3 regions of the Pseudomonas lalucatii genome follow, and region 1 is predicted to be linked to each of the others. Evidence: predicted binding sites of a transcription regulator. Region 1 holds the regulator's gene; each other region holds the start of a gene.
The links. The regulator FliA, encoded in region 1, starts transcription of late flagellar genes. The targets are predictions, from matches to a motif close to CTAAAGTTTNNNNNNNNNNNGCCGNTAA.

Region 1 (8,010 bases):
CGGCGGCGGCCTGGCGAACGCCCTGCTGGAGGTGATGCGCGGTAACTTCTCGCTGCCGCGCGAGGTGCTGTTCGACGAGCGCAACATGGTCATCTGGCTGCTGGCCTCCGCCGAACTGGCCATGGAGGCGCTGCTGCCGCTGTTCCTGGCCCTGCTGATCGCCTCGATCGTCGGTCCCATCGCCCTCGGCGGCTGGCTGTTCTCGGCCAAGGCGATGGCGCCCAAGCTGAGCCGGATGAACCCCCTGGCCGGGCTCAAGCGCATGTTTTCGGCCAAGGCGCTGGTCGAACTGCTCAAGGCCCTGGCGAAATTCATGGTGATCCTGCTGGTGGCCCTGGCGGTGCTCTCCGCCGATCGCGACGACCTGCTGGCGATGGCCCACGAGCCGCTGGAGACGGCGATCCTGCATGCGGCCCAGGTGGTGGGCTGGAGCGCCTTGTGGATGGCCTGCGGGATCATCCTGATCGCCGCGGTGGATGTGCCCTTCCAGCTCTGGGACAACAAGCAGAAGCTGATGATGACCAAGCAGGAGGTGCGCGACGAGTACAAGGACAGCGAGGGCAAGCCCGAGGTCAAGTCGCGCATCCGCCAGCTGCAGCGCGAGATGGCCGAGCGGCGCATGATGCAGGCGGTGCCCCAGGCCGACGTGGTGATCACCAACCCGACCCACTTCGCCGTGGCCCTGAAGTACGACCCGGCCAAGGGCAGCGCCCCGGTGCTGCTGGCCAAGGGCGGCGACTTCACCGCCCTGAAGATCCGCGAGATCGCCCAGGAGCATCGGGTCATGCTGCTGGAGTCGCCGGCGCTGGCGCGGGCGGTGTTCTATTCCACCGAGCTGGACCAGGAAATACCCGCGGGGCTGTACCTGGCGGTGGCCCAGGTGCTGGCCTACGTCTACCAGCTGCGTCAGTACCAGGCCGGCAAGGGCAAGCGCCCGGGACCGCTGCCGGACCTGCCGATCCCGCCGGACCTGCGCCGCGACGAGTAGCCGCCTGCCGTGGCGCCGCCGCGGCGCGCGAGGTGACCCTTCTGCAAAGTTGGACGGCTTCTTGCAAACCCCCTGTCCAGAGGCGCGCTCGGCGTCAAAAGATTGAATCGGCTGGGGTAGGGAAGTGGCTGTGGATCGCTCGCAAATGATCGGCAATGTGCGGAGCAACCTGTCGGGATTGCGCCAGGGCAACCTGGGCATCCCGCTGTTGCTGCTGGTCATGCTCGGCATGGTCATGCTGCCGATTCCGGCGTTTCTCCTGGATGTGCTGTTCACCTTCAGCATCGCCCTGTCGATCGTGGTGCTGCTGGTCGGCATCTACGCCCTGCGACCCCTGGACTTCGCGGTATTCCCGACCATCCTGCTGGCGGCGACCCTGCTGCGCCTGGGGCTCAACGTCGCCTCCACCCGGGTGGTGCTGCTCCACGGCCACGAGGGCCATGCCGCCGCCGGCCAGGTGATCCAGGCCTTCGGCGAGGTGGTGATCGGCGGCAACTACGTGGTCGGTATCGTGGTGTTCGCCATCCTCATGATCATCAACTTCGTGGTGGTCACCAAGGGCGCCGGGCGCATCTCCGAGGTCAGCGCGCGCTTCACCCTGGACGCCATGCCGGGCAAGCAGATGGCCATCGACGCCGACCTCAACGCCGGCCTGATCGACCAGACGGACGCCAAGAAGCGTCGCGCCGAGGTGTCCCAGGAGGCGGACTTCTACGGCTCGATGGACGGTGCCAGCAAGTTCGTCCGTGGCGATGCCATCGCCGGCCTGCTGATTCTGTTCATCAACCTGATCGGCGGCATCGCCATCGGCATGTTCCAGCATGGCCTGAGTTTCTCCGATGCCGGCAAGGTCTACACCCTGCTGACCATCGGCGACGGCCTGGTGGCGCAGATTCCCTCGCTGCTGCTGTCCACCGCCGCGGCGGTGATGGTGACCCGGGTCTCCAGTTCCGAGGACATGGGCGCCCAGGTCAACCGGCAGATGTTCGCCTCGCCGCGGGCCCTGGCGGTGGCGGCGGCGATCATGATCGCCATGGGCCTGGTGCCCGGCATGCCGCACTTCTCCTTCATCAGCCTCGGCCTGGTGGCCGCCGGCGCCGCCTACTGGATCGCCAACAAGCAGCGCCAGGGCAAGGAGGCGGAAATCAAGGAGGTGCAGCGCCAGCAGGAGCTGCTGCCGGCGCAGAAGGCCCAGGAGGTCAAGGAGCTGGGCTGGGACGATGTCACCCCGGTGGACATGGTCGGCCTGGAGGTCGGCTACCGGCTGATCCCGCTGGTCGACCGCAACCAGGGCGGGCAGCTGCTCGCGCGGATCAAGGGGGTGCGCAAGAAGCTGTCCCAGGAGATGGGCTTCCTGATGCCCTCGGTGCATATCCGCGACAACCTCGACCTGCTGCCCAACGCCTACCGCCTGACGCTCATGGGGGTCAGCGTGGCCGAGGCCGAGGTCTACCCCGATCGCGAACTGGCGATCAACCCGGGCCAGGTGTTCGGCACCCTCAACGGGATGGCCGCCAAGGATCCGGCGTTCGGCCTGGAGGCGGTGTGGATCGACGCCAGCCAGCGTGACCAGGCGCAGTCCCTCGGCTACACGGTGGTGGATGCCAGCACCGTGGTCGCCACCCATCTCAACCAGGTGCTGCACAAGCACGCCCACGAGCTGCTCGGTCACGAGGAGGTCCAGCAGCTGCTGCAGCTGCTGGCCAAGAGCTCGCCGAAGCTGGCCGAGGAGCTGGTGCCGGGGCTGGTGTCGCTGTCGACCCTGCTCAAGGTGCTGCAGGCGCTGCTGCAGGAGCAGGTGCCGGTGCGCGACATCCGCACCATCGCCGAGGCCCTCGCCAACGTCGCGGGCAAGAGTCAAGATCCCGCCGCCATGCTGGCGGCGGTGCGCGTGGCGCTGGCCCGCGCCATCGTGCAAAGCATCGTGGGACTAGAGCCGGAGCTGCCTGTGATCACCCTCGAACCAAGGTTGGAACAGATATTGCTCAGTAGTCTGCAGAAGGCCGGGCAGGGCTCCGAGGATGGCATCCTCCTGGAGCCGGGCATGGCCGAGAAGCTGCAGCGCTCCCTGGTGGAGGCGGCGCAGCGCCAGGAAATGCTCGGCAAGCCGGTGATTCTGCTGGTGGCCGGGCCGATCCGGGCGATGCTCGCGCGGTTTGCGCGGCTGGCGGTGGCGAGCATGCATGTGCTGGCCTACCAGGAAATTCCGGACAACAAGCAGGTCACCATCGTCGCGACGGTGGGGCAGAACTAACCGAGGTTACAGGCCATGCAGGTCAAACGCTTTTTCGCCGCCGATATGCGTCAAGCCATGAAGCTGGTCCGCGATGAGCTGGGCGCGGATGCCTCGATCATCGGCAATCGCCGGGTGGCGGGCGGGGTCGAGCTGACCGCCGCGCTGGACTACCAGGTGCCTGCCGCGCCGGCCCGTCAGCCGAATCCGGCACTGGAAGCCGAACTGCGCAAGACCCAGTCGCGCATCGCCTCGGCTCAGGCCGAACTGACCACCCGGGCGCAAGCCGACGAGGGCAAGGATCGCCAACTGTTTGGCGCGCAGCCGAACATGCCCGCCGACAGCCTGGCCGCGGTCCTGGCCAAGCCCCAGGCGCCGCGCCAGGCGAGCAGCGATAACCAGGCCCTCGATGCCATGCGCTCCGAGTTGCACGGCCTGCGCGAACTGATCGAGGTCCAGCTCGGCTCTATCGCCTGGGGCCAGATGCAGAGCCGCCGGCCGCAGCAGGCCAACCTCTGGCGTCGCCTGCAGCGCATGGGCCTGCCTGCCGAGCTGGCGCGGGTGCTGCTCGAGCGCGTGGCCAATGTCGCCGAGCCGCGCCAGGCCTGGCGCATGCTGCTGGCGCACCTGGCCCATGCGATCCAGACGCCGAAGCAGGAGCCGCTGGAGGAGGGTGGGGTGATCGCCCTGGTCGGCCCCGCCGGCATGGGCAAGACCACCACCCTGGCCAAGCTGGCGGCGCGCTACGTGCTCAAGTACGGCGCCCAGGGCATCGCCCTGGTCAGCCTGGACAGCTATCGCATCGGCGCCCAGGAGCAGGTCAAGACCCTCGGCCGTATCCTCGGCGTGCCGGTGACCCTGGTCGATCCCGGGCAGTCCTTGACCCAGGCCCTGGCGCCCCTGGCGAAGAAACGCGTGGTGCTGATCGACACGGCCGGCCTGCCGGCCAACGACCCGGCCCTGCGCATGCAACTGGAAGCCCTGGCCAGCCGCGGCATCAAGTCCAGAAACTACCTGGTCATGGCCGCTACCAGCCAGAGCCAGGTGCTCAAGGCCGCCTACCATAGCTACAGGCGTTGCGGCCTGAGCGGCTGCATTCTGACCAAGCTGGACGAGGCCGCCAGCCTGGGCGAGGTCATGGGGCTGGCTATCGGCCAGCGCCTGCCGGTAGCCTATGTGGCCGATGGCCCGCGCATTCCGGATGACCTGCAGGTGCCGCGCAGCCATCAGCTGGTGAGCCGGGCCGTGGGCCTGCAGGCCGCGGAAGACCCCAGCGAGGAAACGATGGCCGAGCTGTTCGCCGGCCTCTATCAGCAGCCGGCGCGTCGCGCCGGTTGATGAGGCGGCGGTGATGACTCAGTGGCATGGGGTGCCGGTTGGCCTCGTGTCGGACAGGCGGGGTACGCTTAGCCAAGTGGCTCCAGTCGACGTTAGACAAGGTGTGTAGATAACATGGGTATGCATCCCGTACAGGTGATCGCGGTGACCGGCGGCAAGGGTGGCGTCGGCAAGACCAATGTGTCGGTGAATCTGGCCCTGGCCCTGGCCGATGTCGGCCGGCGGGTCATGTTGATGGACGCCGACCTGGGGCTGGCCAACATCGACGTCCTGCTCGGCCTGACCGCCAAGCGCACCCTGGCCGATGTGGTCAGCGGCGAGTGCGACCTGCGCGATGTGATCCTGCAGGGGCCCGGCGGCATCCGCATCGTCCCGGCCGCCTCGGGCACGCAGAGCATGGTGCAGCTCTCGCCCATGCAGCATGCCGGCCTGATCCAGGCCTTCAGCGACATCAGCGAGAACCTCGACGTGCTGATCATTGACACGGCCGCCGGCATCGGCGACTCGGTGGTCAGTTTCGTGCGCGCCGCCCAGGAGGTGCTGGTGGTGGTCTGCGACGAGCCGACCTCGATCACCGATGCCTATGCGCTGATCAAGCTGCTCAACCGCGACTACGGCATGAGCCGTTTCCGCGTGCTGGCCAATATGGCCCACAGTCCGCAGGAAGGACGCAATCTCTTTGCCAAACTGACCAAGGTCACCGATCGCTTCCTCGACGTCGCGCTGCAGTATGTCGGCGCGGTGCCCTACGACGAGTCGGTGCGCAAGGCCGTGCAGAAGCAGCGTGCGGTCTATGAAGCATTTCCGCGCTCCAAGTGCGCGCTGGCGTTCAAGGCGATCGCGCAGAAGGTCGATGCCTGGCCGTTGCCGGCCAACCCGCGCGGTCACCTGGAGTTCTTCGTCGAGCGCCTGGTGCAGCAACCGACCGCGGACTCGGCGGTATGACAGCAGCCTCTGGACTTCGTATGTATAGCAAGGCGCAAGGGCAGGATTCCCAGTATCAGCTGATCGAGCGCTATGCCCCCCTGGTCAAGCGCATCGCCTACCACCTGCTGGCGCGCCTGCCGGCCAGCGTGCAGGTGGACGACCTGATCCAGGCCGGCATGATCGGCTTGCTCGAAGCCTCGAAGAAATACGACTCCAGCAAGGGTGCCAGCTTCGAGACCTTTGCCGGCATCCGCATTCGCGGCGCCATGCTCGACGAGGTGCGCAAGGGCGACTGGGCGCCGCGCTCGGTACACCGCAACAGCCGCATGGTCAGCGATGCGATCCGGGCAATTGAGGCCAGAACCGGTCGTGACGCTAAAGATCACGAGGTCGCGGCCGAACTCCAATTGAGTCTCGAAGATTACTACGGCATTCTTGGCGACACTTTGGGCAGCCGCCTGTTCAGCTTCGACGACCTGCTGCAGGACGGCGAGCACGGCGGGCTGAGCGAAGACGCCAATGCCACTCAGCAGGAACCTTCTCGTGATCTTGAGGATGAGCGCTTCCAGGCGGCGCTGGCCGATGCCATCGCCAACCTGCCGGAGCGTGAGCGGCTGGTGTTGGCGCTGTATTACGACGAAGAGCTGAATCTCAAGGAGATCGGCGAGGTGCTGGGGGTCAGCGAGTCGCGGGTCAGCCAGATTCACAGCCAGTGCGCCGCCCGACTGCGTGCGCGCCTGAGCGAGTGGCGTGCGCGCTGACGCGCTGGGTAGTTGAGAGGCGGGTTGCTGGGAAGCGCGGCGCAATGCAGTGGTTTTACGGCGGCCAGTCAGGCCGGTTTCACGATTAAGGGCGTAGCCAGGGGCTGGCTGCGTTTGGGACTGTACGGAGGTCGACTTGGACAAGAACATGAAAATCCTCATCGTTGATGACTTTTCAACGATGCGACGGATCATCAAGAACCTCCTGCGTGATCTGGGGTTCACCAATACCGCGGAGGCGGACGACGGCACCACCGCGCTGCCGATGCTGCACAGCGGCAGCTTCGACTTTCTGGTGACCGACTGGAACATGCCGGGCATGACCGGCATCGACCTGCTGCGCGCGGTGCGTGCGGACGAGCGCCTCAAGCACCTGCCGGTGCTGATGGTGACCGCCGAGGCCAAGCGTGACCAGATCATCGAGGCCGCCCAGGCCGGGGTGAACGGTTACGTGGTCAAGCCGTTCACGGCCCAGGTGCTGAAAGAAAAGATCGAGAAGATTTTCGAGCGGGTCAACGGCTGATGTCTGCCGCGAGGGTGCTATGGAACACGAAGATTCCCCGCAGGACGACCTCGAGTCGACCCTGAAGTTAAACGCGCGCCAGTTGGTCGACAGCCTGGATCAGGGCAACTTTGGCGAAGCGGTGCAGCTGATCAACGAACTCAACAAGACCCGCGACCGTGGCCTGTACCACGAAGTCGGCAAGCTGACGCGCGAGTTGCACAACGCCATCGTCAACTTCCAGCTCGACCCGCGGGTGCCGCATGCCCAGGAAGTCTCGCAGATCACCGATGCCACCGAACGCCTGAACTATGTGGTGACGATGACCGAGAAGGCGGCAAACCGGACCATGGACCTGGTCGAGCAGAGCGCGCCGCTGGTCAACGACCTGGGTAGCGAGGCGCAGAGCCTGAGTGCCGACTGGGGACGCTTCATGCGCCGGGAGATGGGCGCCGACGGCTTCCGCGAGCTGGCCAAGCGCATCGAGCTGTTCCTCGCCCGCAGCGAGCGCGATGGCGCCAAGCTGTCCGCGAACCTCAACGACATCCTGCTCGCCCAGGACTATCAGGACCTGACCGGCCAGGTGATCAAGCGTGTCACCCAGCTGGTCACCGAGGTGGAGAACAACCTGCTCAAGCTGGTGCTGATGGCCAGTCAGGTCGACCAGTTCGCCGGTATCCAGCACGACCACCAGGCGCTACGTGCCGAGCAGGTCAAACAAAAAGAGCCTTCCCATGGTGAAGGTCCGCAGATTAATGCCGATAAGCGTGAAGACGTCGCCTCCAGCCAGGATGATGTCGACGATCTGCTATCCAGCCTAGGTTTTTAGGAGCACGTTTATGAGCTTCGGCGCCGATGAAGAGATTCTCCAGGACTTCCTGGTAGAGGCCGGCGAGATTCTCGAGCAACTGTCCGAGCAGTTGGTCGAGCTAGAGAGCCGCCCGGACGATATGAGCCTGCTCAACGCGATTTTCCGTGGTTTTCACACGGTCAAGGGCGGAGCGGGCTTCCTCCAGCTGAACGAACTGGTGGAGTGCTGCCATATCGCGGAGAACGTCTTCGATATCCTGCGCAAGGGCGAGCGCCGGGTCGACGCCGAGTTGATGGATGTGGTGCTGGAAGCGCTGGATGCGGTCAATGGCATGTTCAGCCAGGTGCGCGAACGGGTCGAGCTGACCCCCGCCAGCCAGGAACTGCTGGCGGCCCTGTCGCGGCTGGCCGAACCGGCCGGCGCCGAGGCGCCGCCAACGCCGGACGCCGC
Region 2 (8,010 bases), on a different contig from region 1:
TACGCCGTCCTTCAGGGCGCGGGTGAAGAAGGCGTTGAAGTGCTCGAAGCTCTCGGCCGGCTCGCGCGCCTCGCTCATGTCGACCTGGTAGCGCTTGATGAACCAGCCGATCAGGCGGTTCTTGAACCAGGGCAGGCGGCACTCGGCGGCGCAGCCGATCAGGCGCGAGAGCAGGTGATGGGGCAGCAGGTACTGGCTGAGGATAAAGAGACGCTGTTTCATCGGTTTTCCTTAAGGGCCGGCCGAGGCGCGGCGATTCAACGTTCGACCGGGGTGTCCGGGTGGTTGCCCCACTCGCCCCAGGAGCCGGCATAGGCCTTGACGCGCGGGTAGCCCAGGGCCTTGGCCACCAGGTAGGTGAGGCCGGAGCGGTGATGGGTCTGGCAGTGGGTGATCACTTCCTTGTCCGCAGTGATGCCGAGAGCGGCGAGCTGCGCCGGAAGGTCGCGGCGCAGGCGCAGGGCGCGGGCCGGGTCCATGCAGGCGGTCCACTCCAGGTTCACCGCCCCCGGAATGTGCCCGGCCTTGGCCGCCAGGGCCTTGTCGCCACGGTACTCGGCCGGGGAGCGGGCATCCCAGATGGCCAGGTCGGCCGCGCCCAGGCGGCTCTGCAGGTACTCGCGGCTGGCGCTGGGGGCATCGCTCAGGCTCAGCGCCGGCGTGCCGCTGGCCGGCGCCGGCTGCTCGCCACTCAACGGGCGTGCCTCGGCCAGCCAGGCCTGCAGGCCGCCGTCGAGGTAGTGGTAGCGGCCATGGCCGATCACATCCAGCAGCCAGATGAAGCGGCCGGCCCAGCCGCCGCCTTCGTCGTCGTAGACCACGTACACCGCGTCCGGGTTGTGGCCCAGTTCGGCGAACAGCCGCTCCAGTTGCGTGCGCTCGGGCAGCAGGCCGGGGGCCGGCGGCCGGCCCAGCTGGGTGCGCTGCGGCTCGACGAAGCGGGCGCCGGGGATGTGCCCGGCGGCATAGCGCGCCGGACTGGTCAGGTCGACCAGGATCAGTTCGGGGGCGGTCAGGCGGCTGGCCAGATCGGCCGGCTCGATAACCAGCGGCAACTCGGCGAAGGCGGGCATGCTGAGCCTCTTAGTCAATGGCAGGGGGCGATTGTAGCGGAAAGCCTAGGGCGCGCGTTTGGCGAAGCTGGCCAAGGCGCGCTCGATGCATTGCGCGGTCTTGCCGAAGGCCTGCAGCCTGGTTTCGCTGAAGGCGCCGCCGCTGCGATCGGCGACCAGCAGCAAGGCGACTCGGCCGTTGCAGGCCAGCGAGCGCAGCAGCAGGTGTTCGCTGGGCATCAGCGCCTTGAGCGCGCCCGGCAGCAGCGCGGAATACTGGGCGATATTGCCTGGGTTCAGGCGCAGTTGGCCGGGGGCCTCGAGCAGGCGGCGCAACACCTGGCTGTGCTGGGCTTCGAGGATCAGGTCGCTGGCCGCGGGCTCGAGGCCGGCGTGCTGCAGGGCGCGCAGGCGGCTGTGGCTGCGGTCGGCCAGCAGCAGTAGCACCCGCTGCATGCCGCAGGCCTGCAGGGCCTGGCGCGCACAGGCGCCGAGCTGTTCGAGGTTGTTGAAGGCGCTGGGCCGGGCGAGCAGCTGGGTACACAGGTGGCGCCACTCGTCGACTTCCCCGGTGTGGGCCGGGGGCGGTAGCGCCGCCGCTGGCGCCGGCGCCTGCAGGTGGCGGGCCTGGGGTGGCCACAACAGCGCCTCGGCCGGGTGCCAGAGGCCGCTGCTGGCGTGCTGGCGTGCGCTCTGGGCGGCGTGCTGGTGGATCTGCTGTTGCACCTCGGCCAGCGGCAGCTGCAGGTAGAGGCCGGTCAGGCGCTGCCAGCGCAGGCTATGGGGGCTGTTCCAGGCGTAGTGGGCCGACAGCGCCAGGCCGTTGGCCAGCACGATGCAGTTGCCGGGCAGGGTCAGCCAGCGGCGCAGCTGGGGCTCGGCATCCAGCAGCTGTTGCTGGTGCAGGGGGTGTTCGTTGTCGCGGGCGATATGCAGCGCCTTGACCAGCAGGCGGCGATCCTGGGTCAGCAGGCGGTACCCTTGGACTATCCAGTCCGGCAGGCGCCAGCTTTCGACCAGGGCCAGGCACAGCTGCAGCAGGGGCACGCCGAGCAGTTCCTGCTCGACGCGTTGCGCCGGCTCGCCGCCGATCAGCACGCGCTGCTCCCAGGCCTCGAACAGCTCGGGCCGGGCGTTCAGCAGCGACCACAGCGGGGCGAGAAACAGCAGGCTGCCCCAATGGATCTCCTGCCAGAGCCGTGCCAGGCGCCCGGCGAACAGGCCGTTGGCCTGCTGGCTGGCATGCAGGCTGATCAGTTGGATCTGTCGCAGCGCCAGCGGGACCTCGCCGGCAGGCAGGGTGGGCTGGCGCTGCAGCAGCTCCTCGGTGCGGCGCAGGCCGAGGCGAGTGATCGCGGCTTCCAGGCTCTCGGCCGGCTCGCTGAGTCCGCCGCTCTTGCGGTTGGCCTCGCGCAGCACGCACAGGGCCAGCGCCGGGCAGCCCTGCATGAGGTCGGCGATCTCGCGCAGCGAGCGGCGGCTGTCGGCCAGGGCGCGGCAGGCCCGCTGGTGGCTGTCGAGCGGCACCGGGAGCGGCTGCCTGTCCAGCTGCTTGAGCCAGGCGTCGATACTGCGGGGAAGGGGCGTCGGCATGGGAGAGCGCTAGGCTGGCTTTTGACCTTAACAGGCTATAGTCTCGCGCAAATCTTCCGATAAATAGAAGGGTTGTTTCGAATAACCCTGACCCTGGCCCCTGCAGCTTTATTCCTTATGGCAAAAATCATTGGCATTTTCGTGGTGTTCGGCAGCGTGCTCGGCGGCTTCATCCTGTCGGGCGGCCAGTTCATGGCGCTGGTGCACCCGTTCGAGGTGATGATCATCGGCGGCGCGGCCCTGGGCGGTTTCCTCCAGGCCAACCCCGGCAGCACCTTCATGCATGTGTTCAAGAAGTCGCTGAGCATGTTCAGCTCGCGCTTCACCCATACCTTCTATCTGGAGGTGCTGAAGCTGCTCTACGAGATCCTCAACAAGAGCCGCCGCGAGGGCATGATGGCCATCGAGGCCGACCTCGAGGACCCGGGCGCCAGCCCGATCTTCAGCAAGTATCCGGCGATCCTCAAGGACGAGCGGATGACCGCCTACATCTGCGACTACCTGCGCATCATGTCCTCCGGCAACATGGCCCCCCACGAGCTGGAGGGCCTGTTCGACATGGAACTGGCCAGCCTGAAGGAAGATCTGGAGCACCCCTCCCATGCCGTGGCGAAGGTCGCCGACGGCCTGCCGGCCATGGGGATCGTCGCGGCGGTGCTGGGCATCGTGATCACCATGTCGATTCTCGCCGAGGCCTCCAACGCGCAGATCGGCGAGAAGGTGGCCACCGCCCTAGTCGGCACCTTCCTCGGCATCCTCGCCTCCTACGGCTTCTTCGGGCCCCTGTCCACGGCCCTGGAGCACGACGCCAAGGAAGAGCTGAACGTGTTCGAATCGATCAAGGCGGCCCTGGTCGCCTCCGCGTCCGGCATGCCGCCGTCGCTGGCGGTGGAGTTCGCCCGCAAGACCCTGTACCCGGCCCATCGGCCGAGCTTCACCGAGCTGGAACAGGCCATGCGCGGAAGCTGACGAATCATGGAGAACAACCAGCCGATCATCGTCAAACGGGTCAAGAAGACCGCCGCCGGCCACCATGGCGGCGCCTGGAAGATCGCCTTCGCCGACTTCGCCACGGCGATGATGGCGTTCTTCCTGGTCATGTGGCTGATGTCCTCGGCCTCGCCGGAGCAGAAGAAGCTGATCTCCGGCTACTTCAAGGACCCCATTGGTTTTTCCGAGAGCGCCAGCCCCTATGTGATCGACCTCGGCGGCTCGCCCACGCCCTCGCCGGAGCGCACCCTCAATCCGGAGGTGCAGGAGCCGATCGATAACGAGCGCAGCGACAACGAGGCGGAGCAGGGCGCGATCGATCCGCAGCAGGCCGAGGCCCTCGCCGAGGAGGTGGAGCGCGAGCGTCTCGAGCTCCTGCTGCAGGAGCTGCAGAACAAGGTCGAGGAGGACCCCCAGCTGCAGCGCTTCAAGGACCAGATCCTGTTCGAGATCACCCAGGACGGCCTGCGCATCCAGATCGTCGATGCGGCCAACCGGCCGATGTTCGACCTCGGCAGCGCGCGCCTGCAACCTTACTTCGAGGACATCCTCCTGGCCCTGGTCGACACCATCGGCGCGGTGCCGAACAAGGTCAGCATCAGCGGCCATACCGATGCCAAGCCTTTCGCCGGGCGGGGCGATTTCGGCAACTGGGAGCTGTCGGCCGATCGCGCCAACGCCGCGCGGCGGGTGCTGGTGGCCGGCGGCTACGACGAGGAGCGGGTGGCGCGGGTGGTCGGCTATGCCTCCTCGGCCCTGTTCGACCGGGCCGAGCCGCTCAACCCGATCAATCGGCGCATCGACATCACCGTGCTGACCAAGAAGGCCCAGCGCGCCATCGAGGGTGAGCAGCAGGGCGGCGAGCCGGCCGCGCCGTCCTCCGTCGAGGGCGCGGAGTCCTCGACCGAGGCCGGATCGCCGGACGAGGCCGCGCTGCCGGCGCAGGAGTTGCGCCAGCGCCTCAACATCTTCGAGGACGGCGTGCTGCAGTTCGACCAGCCCGGCGAATAAGCCGAGGCGCCACCGTCAGGATCCGCAAGGCCGCGTCTGTACGCGGCCTTGGCGTTTCAGTAGTCCGCTTCGGGCAGGCTGGCGAGGATGTGTCGGTAGCTGGCCATGCGCTGCGGGTGGATGCGCCCCTCTTCCAGGGCCCTGAGCAGGGCGCAGCCGGGCTCGCGGTCGTGCTTGCAGTCGCGGAAGCGGCAATGCCCGAGCAGCTCGTGGAACTCGATGAAGCCGGCCTCCACGTCGTCGCGGCTGACGTGCACCAGGCCGAATTCGCGGATGCCCGGGGAGTCGACCAGCTCGCCGCCGCCGGGGAAGTGGAACAGCCGCGCCGTGGTGGTGGTGTGGGTGCCCTTGCCGGTCAGCTCCGACAGCGCACCGACCCGGGTATCGATGCCGGGCAGCAGGCTGTTGACCAGCGACGACTTGCCCACCCCGGACTGGCCGACGAACACGCTGACGTGGCCGTCCAGCTGCTGCCTGAGCTTTTCCATGCCGTCGCCCTGATGGGCCGACACCTCCAGCAGCGGGTAGCCGAGCTGGCGATAGACCGCGAGCAGGGATGCGAGCGCCGGACCGTTCTGCGCGTCGATCAGGTCGGCCTTGTTCAGCAGCAGCAGCGGGCGGATGCCGGCATGCTCGGCGGCCACCAGATAGCGGTCGATCAGGTTGGCGTGGGGCTCGGGCAGCGGCGCGAAGACGATGACGATCAGGTCGACGTTGGCGGCCACCGGCTTGAGCTGGCCGCGGCTGTCCGGACGGCACAGCTCGCTGCTGCGCGGCAGCTGGGCGACGATCACGCCGATACCCTGGTTGCCCGCACGCCACACCACGCGGTCGCCGGTGACCAGGGTCGGCAGGTTGGCGCGCAGGTGGCAGCGGCACACCTGGCCGGCCAGCTCGCCCTCCTGGGCCTCGACCTCGACCTGCACGCCGAAGTGGGCGATGACCAGGCCGATCTGCTCCGGGCCGAGGTCGCCGCCCTCGAGTATCTGCACGGCCTGGGACTCGCGCTTGGCGGCGCGGGCGGCTCGCTCGCCCTGGATCTTGTCGATGCGCCAGCTTTGTCGGCGGTTGAGTTGGCGTTTGGCCATGGAGGTCTCTGGGGTTGAGTCGCGGTGAAATCGGCGGCGAGTTTAGCACGCGGCGGCGCGCCGCTCGCCTGCTGCGGCCGATCCGGGCGGCGGGTACACTGCGCGGCGAGCAATGGCGAGAGGCAGGGGCGTGAGCGAGAGTACCGCATGGCTGAGGCGCCGGCCGGCGCTGGTGGCGCTGGTGGCGCAGCTGGGGGCGACCCTGGTGGTCGGCGTGGCGATCCATCTGGCGGCGCAGTGGGGGGGCTGGCGGCTCAGCTGGTTGGGCGCCGGACTGGTCCAGGGCCTGCTGGCCGCCAGTCTCGGCCAGTGGCTGGGCCTGGCGCGCTGGTGGTGGTGGCTGAACCTGCTGTTCGTCCCGGCGCTGCTGGCCGCCAGTGGCGCGGCGCTGCCGTCCTGGGTGTTTCTCGCCGGTTTCGTGCTGCTGCTGTCGCTCAACTGGAACAGCGCGGGCGAGCGGGTGCCGTTGTACCTGAGCGGTGCGCGCTGCCGCGCGGGCCTGGTCGAGCTGCTCGCCCGGCGCGAGGCCGACTTCCGCTTCGTCGACCTCGGCTGCGGCCCGGCGGGCACCCTGCTGTACCTGGCGCGGCGCTTTCCCGCGGCGCAGTTCGTCGGCGTCGAGACCGCGCCGCTGACCTTCGCCATCGCCTGGTTGCGCTGCCTGGCGCAGGGCAACTGCCGGGTGCGCTACCAGAGCCTGTGGCGCACCGACCTGAGTGCCTTCGAGGTGGTCTACTGCTTTCTCTCTCCGGCGCCCATGGCGGCGTTGTGGGGCAAGGCCCGGATGCAGATGGCCGCGGGGAGCTGGCTGGTCAGCAACAGCTTCGAGGTGCCCGGGGTGCCTGCCGAGCGCATCGTCGAGCTGCACGACTGGCGCCGCTCGCGTCTGCTGCTGTGGCGCATGGGCGGCGAGTGAGGCGCGTGGCCCGGCGATTTATTCGCTAAACTGGCGATCCAAGCCGAGGAGCGCAGCATGCAGAACCCACAGAACCTGATCTGGATCGACCTGGAGATGACCGGTCTGGACCCGGACAAAGACGTCATCATCGAGATGGCCACCATCGTCACCGACAGCGAGCTCAACGTGCTGGCCGAGGGGCCGGTGATCGCGGTGCACCAGAGCGATGCGGCGCTGGCCGGGATGGACGAGTGGAACACCCGCACCCACGGCGAGAGCGGCCTGACCCAGCGCGTGCGCGCGAGCAGGGTCGGCCCGGCCGAGGCCGAGGCGCAGACCCTGGCTTTCCTCGAGCAGTGGGTGCCCAAGGGCACCTCGCCGATCTGCGGCAACAGCATCGCCCAGGACCGGCGCTTCCTCTACCGCTACATGCCGGACCTGGAAGCCTACTTCCACTACCGTTACCTGGACGTCACCACCCTGAAGATCCTCGCCGACCGCTGGGCGCCGCAGCTCAAGGAGGGCTTCCAGAAGAAGGGCTCGCATCAGGCGCTGGATGACATCCGCGAGTCGATCGCCGAGCTCAAGTACTACCGCGAGCACTTCCTCAAGGTCTAGGCACCGTTCACCGGGGCGCCACGCGCGGCATGCCGGGCCAGCGCCCATTCCACATGCTCGCGCACCAGTGGCGATGGATGGTCCCGGCGCGCCTGCAGCGCCTCGAGCACCGGAATGCTCGAGGGGGCGTTGCCCAGGCCGACCGCCAGGTTGCGCAGCCAGCGCTCGTAGCCGGCGCGGCGCAGCGGCGAACCCTCGGTGCGGCTGAGGAATTCCTCCTCGCTCCAGCGGAACAGCTCGGCCAGCTCGGCATTGTCCAGACCGTGGCGCGGCTGGAAGTCGCCCTGCTCGCTGGGGCGGGCGAAGCGGTTCCAGGGGCAGACCATCTGGCAGTCGTCGCAGCCGAACACCCGGTTGCCGATCGGCGCACGCAACTCCTCGGGGATCGGCCCCTTCAGCTCGATGGTCAGGTAGGAAATGCAGCGCCGCGCATCCAGCTGGTAGGGGCTGACGAAGGCCTGGGTCGGGCAGATCTCCAGGCAGGCGCTGCAGCGCCCGCAGTGCTCGCTGGCGTGGGGCGCATCGACGGGCAGGGGAATGTCGACGAACAGCTCGCCGAGGAAGAAGTAGCTGCCGGCCTTGCGGTTGAGCACCAGGGTGTTCTTGCCGATCCAGCCGAGCCCGGCCTGCTCGGCGATGGCCTTCTCCAGCACCGGTGCGCTGTCGACGAAGGCGCGGTAGCCGAACGGGCCGATCACCTGCTGGATGCGCTCGGCCAGCTGCTGCAGGCGCTTGCGGATCAGCTTGTGGTAGTCGCGGC
Region 3 (8,010 bases), on a different contig from region 1:
TCCTCGATGGCCACCACCACCTGGTTCATCTCGCCGGTCAGCCGCTCCATCGACTGGGTGATCTTCTCGATGGCCCCGGCCACCTGACCGGCATGCCCCTCGCTCTCCGCGGCCAGGGACAGCCCGCGGGTCATCAGCTCGTCCATGCTCTGGGTCTGCTGCTTGAATTCGTCGACGATGCGCGCGATATCGGTGGTCGCCGCCACGGTCTTCTGCGCCAGCGAGCGTACCTCGTCAGCCACCACCGAGAAGCCGCGGCCGGCGTCGCCGGCGCGGGCGGCCTCGATGGCGGCGTTCAGGGCGAGCAGGTTGGTTTGGTCGGCCAGGCTGTTGATCACGTCGATGATGCTGGTCACCTTGCCGCTGGACTGGGTGAGCTGGACGACCTGGGCGTGGGTCGCCTGGATCAGCTGCGACAACCGACCCATGCTGGCGACGCTGGCGCCGATGATTTGGCTGCCCTGGCGCGCCGATTCGTAGGCAGCCTGGGTGGCACCGCCGACGTCCGAGCTGCGCTGCGCCATCTCGTTGACGGTCGCCGAGATTTGCTGGGAGGCCGAGGCGGCCTGCTCGGTCTGTGCTTCCACCTGGCTGCTGTTCTCGCCCAGGTGGCGCATGGCCTCGCTGAGGTAGCTGTGCAGTTGCGCCAGTTCGCGATTGGCCTCGATCACCTGGCGGACGATCTGACCGATGCCCTGGATCATCCGGTTGCAGGCCTCGCCCAGCTGGTTGAACTCATCCTTGGGGTTGCGCCCGACCGGCAGGGCGCCGGTGAGGTTGCCGGAAGCGACCTGGCTGAGCAGGCGGGTGACGCCGTTCAGCTGCGCCATCAGGGCGCGCGAGGCCTGGCTCAGGGTCAGCAGCAGGAACAGCGCGACGCCGGCGAAGCTCAGGCCCATGATCCAGTGTGAGGAGCGGCGCACCTGCTGCGCCTTGAGGGACGTGCTGGCGAGCAGGCCATCCTGCAGCTCGAGGTTCTGCTCCTCGACCTGCTGTTCGATCTGCCAGCCCAGGCTGGTCAGTTGCGTGCCTATATCGCTGATCTCCTGGATCAGCGCATGCGCCTGGGCGAAGGCCTCAGCGAAGCTGGCGACGGACTGGCCGATCTGGTTATCGCGCCAGTCCAGCTCGTCAATCTCGGCCTGCAGCTCGTCGATGGCCGTCTCGGTCTTGGCTGCGTAGCTGTTGTCGAAGGTGGCCAGGTAGTCGCGCTGGTTGTTGAGCGCGGTGGCAATGAAAGGGCGGATCAGACTGATGTTGATCGACTCGAGCTTCTCCGCGGCGCTCGCCAGGGCGAGGCGCTTGCCTTCGAGCGGGCTCAGTCCGAGTTGTTCGCTCAGCGCCAGCCATTGCCGCTGCAACTCAGTGTCGCTGCGCAGCAACTGCTCGATTTGCAGGGCGCGCTCGGCGATCTCGCCGTGTCCCAGCGCCTGCGCCTGGGCGACGAACTGTCCGGTGCGTTGGTCGAGGGCGCTCAGGCGCTGGGGGAAGATATCCTTGGTTTCGGGAGTGAGTGCCTGGCGCTGCGGGGTCAGCTTCAGCCAATCGTTCATCAGCGCGAAGGAGGCGCCGGCGTAGGCGGTGGCATTCTCGCGGGCCTGCAGTGCGTTGCTCAGGCGCTGGCTCGCCCAGAATGATGAGGCTGCCATCAGCGCCAGGCTGAGCAGCATAATCACGATAAGCAAGCGAAACTTCTGTTTCCAGGACAGGAAGAACTGCATGGTACTCCTCACCTCCTTCGGGCATCTGCTGCTGACATCGGCCGGTCATCTGACAACTTGAGTGCTGTCTGCGCCGCCCGCGCCTGAATCCGGCGCGGCGCGGAAATCGCGCACGGATAGTAATCTGGCTGGCGCGTCGAGGCGAGGTATACCAAACGAGTGGGCGAGTCGGGGTCAGCCCCGACGCCACTGGTCGAGCAGGCGCAGGTGCGCCTCCTGCGCCGACTCCTGCGGCACGGGCGCCAGGCGCAGCTCCTCCCCGGGCAGGCACTGCGCCAGGCGTGCCACCGCTTGAGGGCTGAGGGCGCCGAGCCGCGGGTAGCCGCCGATGGTCTGGCGATCGTTGAGCAGGGCGATCGGCTGGCCATCCGGCGGCACCTGCACGGCGCCCAGTGGAATCCCTTCGGAAACCATGCTGGTGCGTCGGCATTGCAGCCTGGGGCCGAGCAGGCGCATGCCCATGCGATCGGAGCGCGAGTCGATCTTCCAACTGGTGTTGAATGCATCGAACAGGCTCTGTCCGCTGAAATCGCCGATCTGCGCGCCCATGACCAGTTGCAGGCGCGGCGCAGGACTGAATTCAGGAATCAGGCGTTCATCCATCGTGCGCTGCCGAGGCTCGGCCGAGGACCAGGTCAACCGCTCACCGGCCGAAAGCGGCTTACCGTTGCCCTGCAGGCCGCCCAGCTGCTCGCGGGCGATGCAGGCGCAGCTGCCGAGCACGTGCGGGGCGGCGAAGCCGCCGGGAGCGGCCAGGTAGGCGCGGGCGCCATGACGGGGCTGGGCGAACCTGAGCTGCTGACCCCGGCGCACCCTGAAGCTGCGCCAGGGCGCCAGGGGCTGACCATCGAGGCTGGCGCCGAGGTCGGCGCCGGCCAGGGCCAGGCAGCCGTCCTGGTCGCAGAGCAGCTCGAGGTTGCCCAGGGTGATCTCCAGCACCGCGGCACCGAGCGCGTTGCCCAGCAGCCAGTTGGCCCAGTACATGGATATCCAGTCCAGGGCGCCGCTCTGGGTCACACCCAGGTGGCGCACACCGTAGCGGCCGGCATCCTGCAGCTGGACAAAGGGCGTGCTGCGTTCGACGCGCAGTCCGCCACTCGTGGTGGAAGGGCTCATGGGGTCGTCTCCAGTGGGCTGTCGTCGCCGCCGAGACGGATGAACTCGGCCCGGTCGATGGGTTCGAAACGTACCCGGTCGCCCGGTTGCAGCAGGCTGTAGCCGTCGATGGCCTGGCCGAAGAGCACGGCTGGACTGCGTCCGAGCAGGTTCCAGCCGCCCGGCGAGACCACCGGATAGACTGCGGTCTGGCGTTCGGCAATGCCGACGCTGCCGGGTGCGATGCGTTTGCGCGGAGTGCTCAGGCGGGGCGTGGCCAGGGCTTCCTCGACCAGTCCCATGAAGGCGAATCCGGGGGCGAAGCCGAGGGCGAAGACCTTGTACTCGTGGCTGCTGTGGCGGCGGATGACCTCGGTTTCGCTGAGGCCACTGCGACGCGCCAGCAACGCCAGCTCCGGCCCGACGCTACGGTCGTACCAGGTCGGCAAGACGTGGCAGCGGCCACCAGTGGTATCGGCCGGTTGCAGGTCGGCGAATGCCTGAGTGATCAGCTCGCGGGCCTGGGACGCGCAGACGCGTTCCAGGTCGTAGTGCAGCAGCAGAGTGGTGTAGGACGGCACCAGGTCGATCAGGGCGGCGCCGAAAACGTCGCGCAGGCGCTGGCTGGCGGCGAGCAGCCAGGGCATGTTGCTTTCTTCGATGCGGTCGAACAGGCGCAGGATCAGGCTGTCGATGCCGGCCACTTCGAGCCGCAGCACGGGCGCGCGGGCTGTCATGCCTGGACCAGCCCGTCGAAGGCCTGGCGGATGCGCCGCACCGCGGCGATCGAGCCGGCGTTGTCGCCATGCACGCAGAGGGTGTGCGCCGTCAGCGTCAGGGCGCTGCCATCGCTGGCGACCAGCGCAGCGCCTTTGGCCAGTGTGGTGGCCTGGTTGACTATGACGTCGCTGTCGTGGTGCACCGCGCCGGGCTGGCTGCGCGCGACCAGAAAGCCGGCCGCGTCATAGGCCCGGTCGGCGAAGGCCTCGAACCACAGGGTGATGCCGAATTCGTCGCCGATGGCTTGCGCCTGGCGATTGTCGCGGGTGCTCATCAGCATCACCGGCAGGCTCTTGTCGTAGCTGGCCACGGCGCGCATGACCGCGCGCAGGATGTCCGGCTTGCGCATCATGTCCTGGTACAGCGCGCCGTGCGGTTTGACGTAGCTGACGCGGGTGCCCTGGCTGCGGCAGAGGGCTTCGAGGGCACCGATCTGGTAGAGCAGCAGGTCCTCGACCTCCTGCGTCGAGCAGTCCATCGAGCGACGGCCGAAGCCGACCAGGTCTTGATAGCCCGGGTGGGCGCCGATGCGCACGCCATGGCTGACGGCCAGGGCCACGGTCTTGCGCATGGTGCTGGGGTCCGAGGCGTGGAAGCCGCAGGCGATGTTGGCACAGTCGATATAGGGCATGACCTCGGCGTCCATGCCCATTTTCCAGGGGCCAAAGCTTTCGCCGATATCGCAGTTGAGAAGCAGGCTATTCACGGAAGTGTTCCTCTGGGCGGAGCGTCATGCTCTGGTCTGTCAGACGCAGGCTACGACGGCTGTTGAGTGGCCACTGCACGGGCTTGTTCATGGAAAATGGGCCGTGCAGCATTCTTGAACGGCGTACTGGGCACGTCCAACTAATAAAAACGTGCACCGGAGATAGGAAAAGTCGATGGGGGCATGGCCCGTCGACTGCCCCGTAGGCTCGCGCACGCGGTGTTGCGGTAACGATTGAGTGGCCAATGGGTACAGGCCGCACCTTTTAGCTTGTGGCTTGCAGGTGGTTGCGGGTAACGGCTGAAAAGGGCAGGGCCAAGGGCCGACGGTGCCTGACCGGCGGCCGTGCAGCGCGTTACCAGAGCGCCAGGCTGTAGCTGAGAATCAGGCGGTTCTCGTTCAGGTCGTTACCGAAGTTCGAGCGCACGGTCGCATTACGCCATTTCACCCCGAGATTTTTCAGAGCGCCTCGTTGCACGACGTAGGCGATGTCGGTGTTGCGCTCCCACTCCTTGCCGGCGTTGCTGGCGCCAAGCTGTACGTTGTCGCCGGAGACGTAGCGGCTCATGAAGGTCAGGCCGGGTATGCCGATGGCGGCGAAGTTGTAGTCGTAGCGGGCCTGCCAGGAGCGTTCGTCGATGTTGGCGAAGTCGTTGATCTGGACGAAGTTGACCAGGTAGGGGTCGCTGCTGGCGATGTACGGGAATGGATCGTCGCCGCTCATGCGCTGGTAGCCGGCGCCGAAGGCGTGGCCGCCCAGGGTGTAGGTGAACATGGCGCCGAAGGCCTGGTTGTCGATGTCGCGGAAGTTGCCGTCTTCCTGGCTCTTGGCGAAGCGCAGGTCGGCTTTCAGCGACTGGCCTGCGCCCAGGGGCTTGAGGTAGGCCAGGGTGCCGTAGTGCTGCCGGTAGATGTCCTGCAAACGGCCGTAGTGCAGGCCCAGGCTCAGCTCTGGCGTTAGTTTGTAATCGCCGCCAGCGAAGGTGAACGAATCGCTGTTGCCGCCGATACGGTTGGCGCTCAGCTCGGTGTAGTCACTGGAGTTGTTGGCCTTGATGCGATCGATCTTGCCGCCTTGCAGGCTGAGCCGGTCGATTTCCTGCACATTCAGCAGTGCGCCGCGGAACGATGCGGGCAGCAGGCGCGAGTCGTTCGACGAGACGATCGGGCTGCGAAAGGCCAGGGAGCCAATCCGCAGGGTGCTCCGGGAGACTCTGAATTTCGCGGTCGGGTCGAGCTTGGAGTACTCCTCCTGCGAGCCGCCGGAACGGTCGGCCGGCAACAGGCCGCTGCCCGCGGTGCCGCCGCCCGAGTCGAGTTTCAGGCCCATCAGGCCGGTGGCGTCGAGGCCCACACCCACAGTGCCGTCGGTATAGCCCGACTCCAGGCGCAGGAGAAAACCCTGGGCCCATTCTTCCGCCTTGTCGCGTGCGTCGGGTTGGCGAAAGTCACGGTTGAAGTAAAAGTTGCGCAGCTCGAGGCTGCCTGTGCTGTCGCCGACGAACTCGGCGTTGGCCAGCGCGGGGAGGCTGCCGGCTAGCAGCAGGACGGCGATACGAGTGTTCGGGCTCATCCGGAGTATCTCCTGGACGCCATGCACGCAGCTGGGCGGCGGTTGCTGGGCAGGGCGCAGTTCTATGCTTGTTTTTATTGGGGCTTGCGATACCGCCGGGGCATTCTTGGGAGGCGAAGGCACATGCGTCCAACGAGAAAAAGCAGGGGGCGGGCGATAAGAAAATTCGATACGCCATTTTGGGAATGGCGCGAAACTGGCATGTGGCACTGCACCAAGTGCATGATTGCGTTTGGCTTTATCCGTAGATGAACTTCATTGCAAAGAGGGTCCTGTCGGCCATGAACCTGAGATTTCTCGAGACCTTCGTATGGGTGGCGCGACTGAAGAGCTTTCGTCTCACTGCGGAAAAGTTGTTCAGCACCCAGGCCTCTGTCTCGAGTCGAATTGCCGCGCTGGAGGACGAGTTGGGGTGCGCCTGTTTCTGCGCGACTCGAAGGGGGTTTCGCTGACGCCGGAAGGGCAGAAGGTGCTCGAGTACGCCGAACGCATGATCGACACCATGCAGGCGCTGAAGCAATCCATCGGCGATAGCGGAAAGGTCCAGGGGCGTATCCGGGTGGGGGCGATGGACACGGTGATCCACACCTGGCTGAGTCCCTTCGTCACCAGGATCATGGAGCGCTACCCGGCGGTGGAAATCGAGTTGACCGCCGATACCGCGCGTAATCTCTGCGATCAGTTGCACAAGGGCTATCTGGATATCATCTTGCAGACCGAGATGGTCCACGGCGACAGCGTGCGCAATCTGGAACTGGCGAACTTCCCGGTGCAATGGATAGTGCCGACCGGCTCGCTGTACCACCGCGGCTATGCATCCATGGACGAGTTGGCCAAGGAGCGCATCATCACCTTCTCGAAGAATTCCCGTCCGCATCAGGACATCCTCAACCTGCTGCACGCCGGCAATGTCAGTGCGCCACGGATCAGTTGCGTGAACTCCGTGGCGGCGATGACGCGTCTGGTTCGCGACGGTTTCGGCATAGGCGCCCTCCCGGCGGCCTTGGTTAGCGAAGAGTTGAAACAGGGGGTGCTGACCATCCTCGATGATGTGCCGCAGCCTACCCCTCTGGGCATGGTTGCCACGTGGCGCACCGGCGCCGGCCTTGAGCTCAGCGAAGACATAGTCTCACTCGCCTGCGAGGTGCTCTGCGAGTACGCCGGACAGATGGGGGAGGCCATGGTGACGCTGATGATCCCCGTTGTGGAGCAGGACGCCGACTGAGTCGACGAGGCCGGCGTCGTCAATTGCGAAGCGCCGTTGCGCGGATATCCGCGCGTTGTCTCGGGCAGTGCGGTTGCACGCTGCTGTGTGGTTCATCCAGATCGATGGTGCGTCCGGCTTTCGCAGTGTTTCGCCCCATAACAATTTCCGATCATGCGCTCCCGGTTTTTCTAGTTGGACAGGCTTTGCCCGTTAAACAAGACTCGGGGTGTTTTCCCTCTAGCGCCGGCACAGACCATAGCGCCTACAACAACAATCCGGAGAAGCTCATGAAGAACACTTCCATTCGCGTCGCCCTGTCGGCTATGACCTGTGTCTTGGGCATCAGTGCGTTTTCCGTGCAGGCCGCCGAGCGCTGGAACATGACGGTCGAACAGCCCGACGGCAACTTCATCACCACGGTGGCCCACGAGTTCTCCAGGGACGTCGAAGCGGCCACCGCCGGTGAGTTGCAGATCCGCATCCATGCCAATTCGGTGCTGTTCAAGCGCCCCGAGGTCAAGCGCGCGGTGCAGACCGGCCAGGTTCAGGTCGGCGACGTGCTGATGTCGGTATTGGGCAACGAAGACCCGATCTACGAAGTGGACAGCGTGCCCTTTCTGGTGCGCAATTACGCGCAGGCACAGAAGCTCTGGGAAGTCAGCCGCGCGGCGGTGGAGGCGCGCCTGGCCAAGCAGGGCATCAAGCTGCTGTACGCCATGCCGTGGTCGCCGCAAAGCATCTACAGCAAGACGCCGATCGCCAGCATGGACGACTTCAAGGGCATGAAGTTTCGTGCCTACAACCCGGCGACCTCGCGCATGGTCGAGCTGATGGGGGCCATTCCGACGGTGATCCAGACCGGTGAAATCCCCCAGGCCTTCAGTACCAGCATGATCAGCGGCATGCTGACTTCGCCGACCACTGGGGT

Region 2: a site for FliA is predicted at 2,681-2,708, ahead of motA (flagellar motor stator protein MotA). Genes of this name have one in related genera too.
Region 3: a site for FliA is predicted at 1,756-1,783, ahead of I0D00_RS03495 (methyl-accepting chemotaxis protein). Genes of this name have one in related genera too.

What each region holds. Positions count from the first base shown of each region.
Region 1 covers NZ_JADPMV010000002.1:159,426-167,435, reverse strand. The annotation lists gene flhB (flagellar biosynthesis protein FlhB) at 1-988, shown strand, start outside; gene flhA (flagellar biosynthesis protein FlhA) at 1,119-3,242, shown strand; gene flhF (flagellar biosynthesis GTPase FlhF) at 3,258-4,559, shown strand; gene fleN (MinD/ParA family protein) at 4,674-5,504, shown strand; gene fliA (RNA polymerase sigma factor FliA) at 5,501-6,247, shown strand; gene I0D00_RS14015 (chemotaxis response regulator CheY) at 6,396-6,770, shown strand; gene I0D00_RS14010 (protein phosphatase CheZ) at 6,790-7,578, shown strand; gene I0D00_RS14005 (chemotaxis protein CheA) at 7,589-8,010, shown strand, end outside.
Region 2 covers NZ_JADPMV010000001.1:2,141,595-2,149,604, reverse strand. The annotation lists gene asd (archaetidylserine decarboxylase) at 1-222, opposite strand, end outside; gene I0D00_RS09795 (rhodanese-like domain-containing protein) at 258-1,073, opposite strand; gene I0D00_RS09790 (HDOD domain-containing protein) at 1,119-2,645, opposite strand; gene motA (flagellar motor stator protein MotA) at 2,763-3,614, shown strand; gene motB (flagellar motor protein MotB) at 3,621-4,646, shown strand; gene rsgA (small ribosomal subunit biogenesis GTPase RsgA) at 4,703-5,734, opposite strand; gene I0D00_RS09770 (class I SAM-dependent methyltransferase) at 5,865-6,650, shown strand; gene orn (oligoribonuclease) at 6,708-7,250, shown strand; gene queG (tRNA epoxyqueuosine(34) reductase QueG) at 7,247-8,010, opposite strand, start outside.
Region 3 covers NZ_JADPMV010000001.1:805,242-813,251, reverse strand. The annotation lists gene I0D00_RS03495 (methyl-accepting chemotaxis protein) at 1-1,721, opposite strand, end outside; gene I0D00_RS03490 (5-oxoprolinase subunit C family protein) at 1,896-2,837, opposite strand; gene pxpB (5-oxoprolinase subunit PxpB) at 2,834-3,553, opposite strand; gene I0D00_RS03480 (5-oxoprolinase subunit PxpA) at 3,550-4,302, opposite strand; gene I0D00_RS03475 (OprD family porin) at 4,658-5,875, opposite strand; partial or broken gene I0D00_RS03470 (LysR family transcriptional regulator) at 6,157-7,100, shown strand; gene I0D00_RS03465 (TRAP transporter substrate-binding protein) at 7,370-8,010, shown strand, end outside.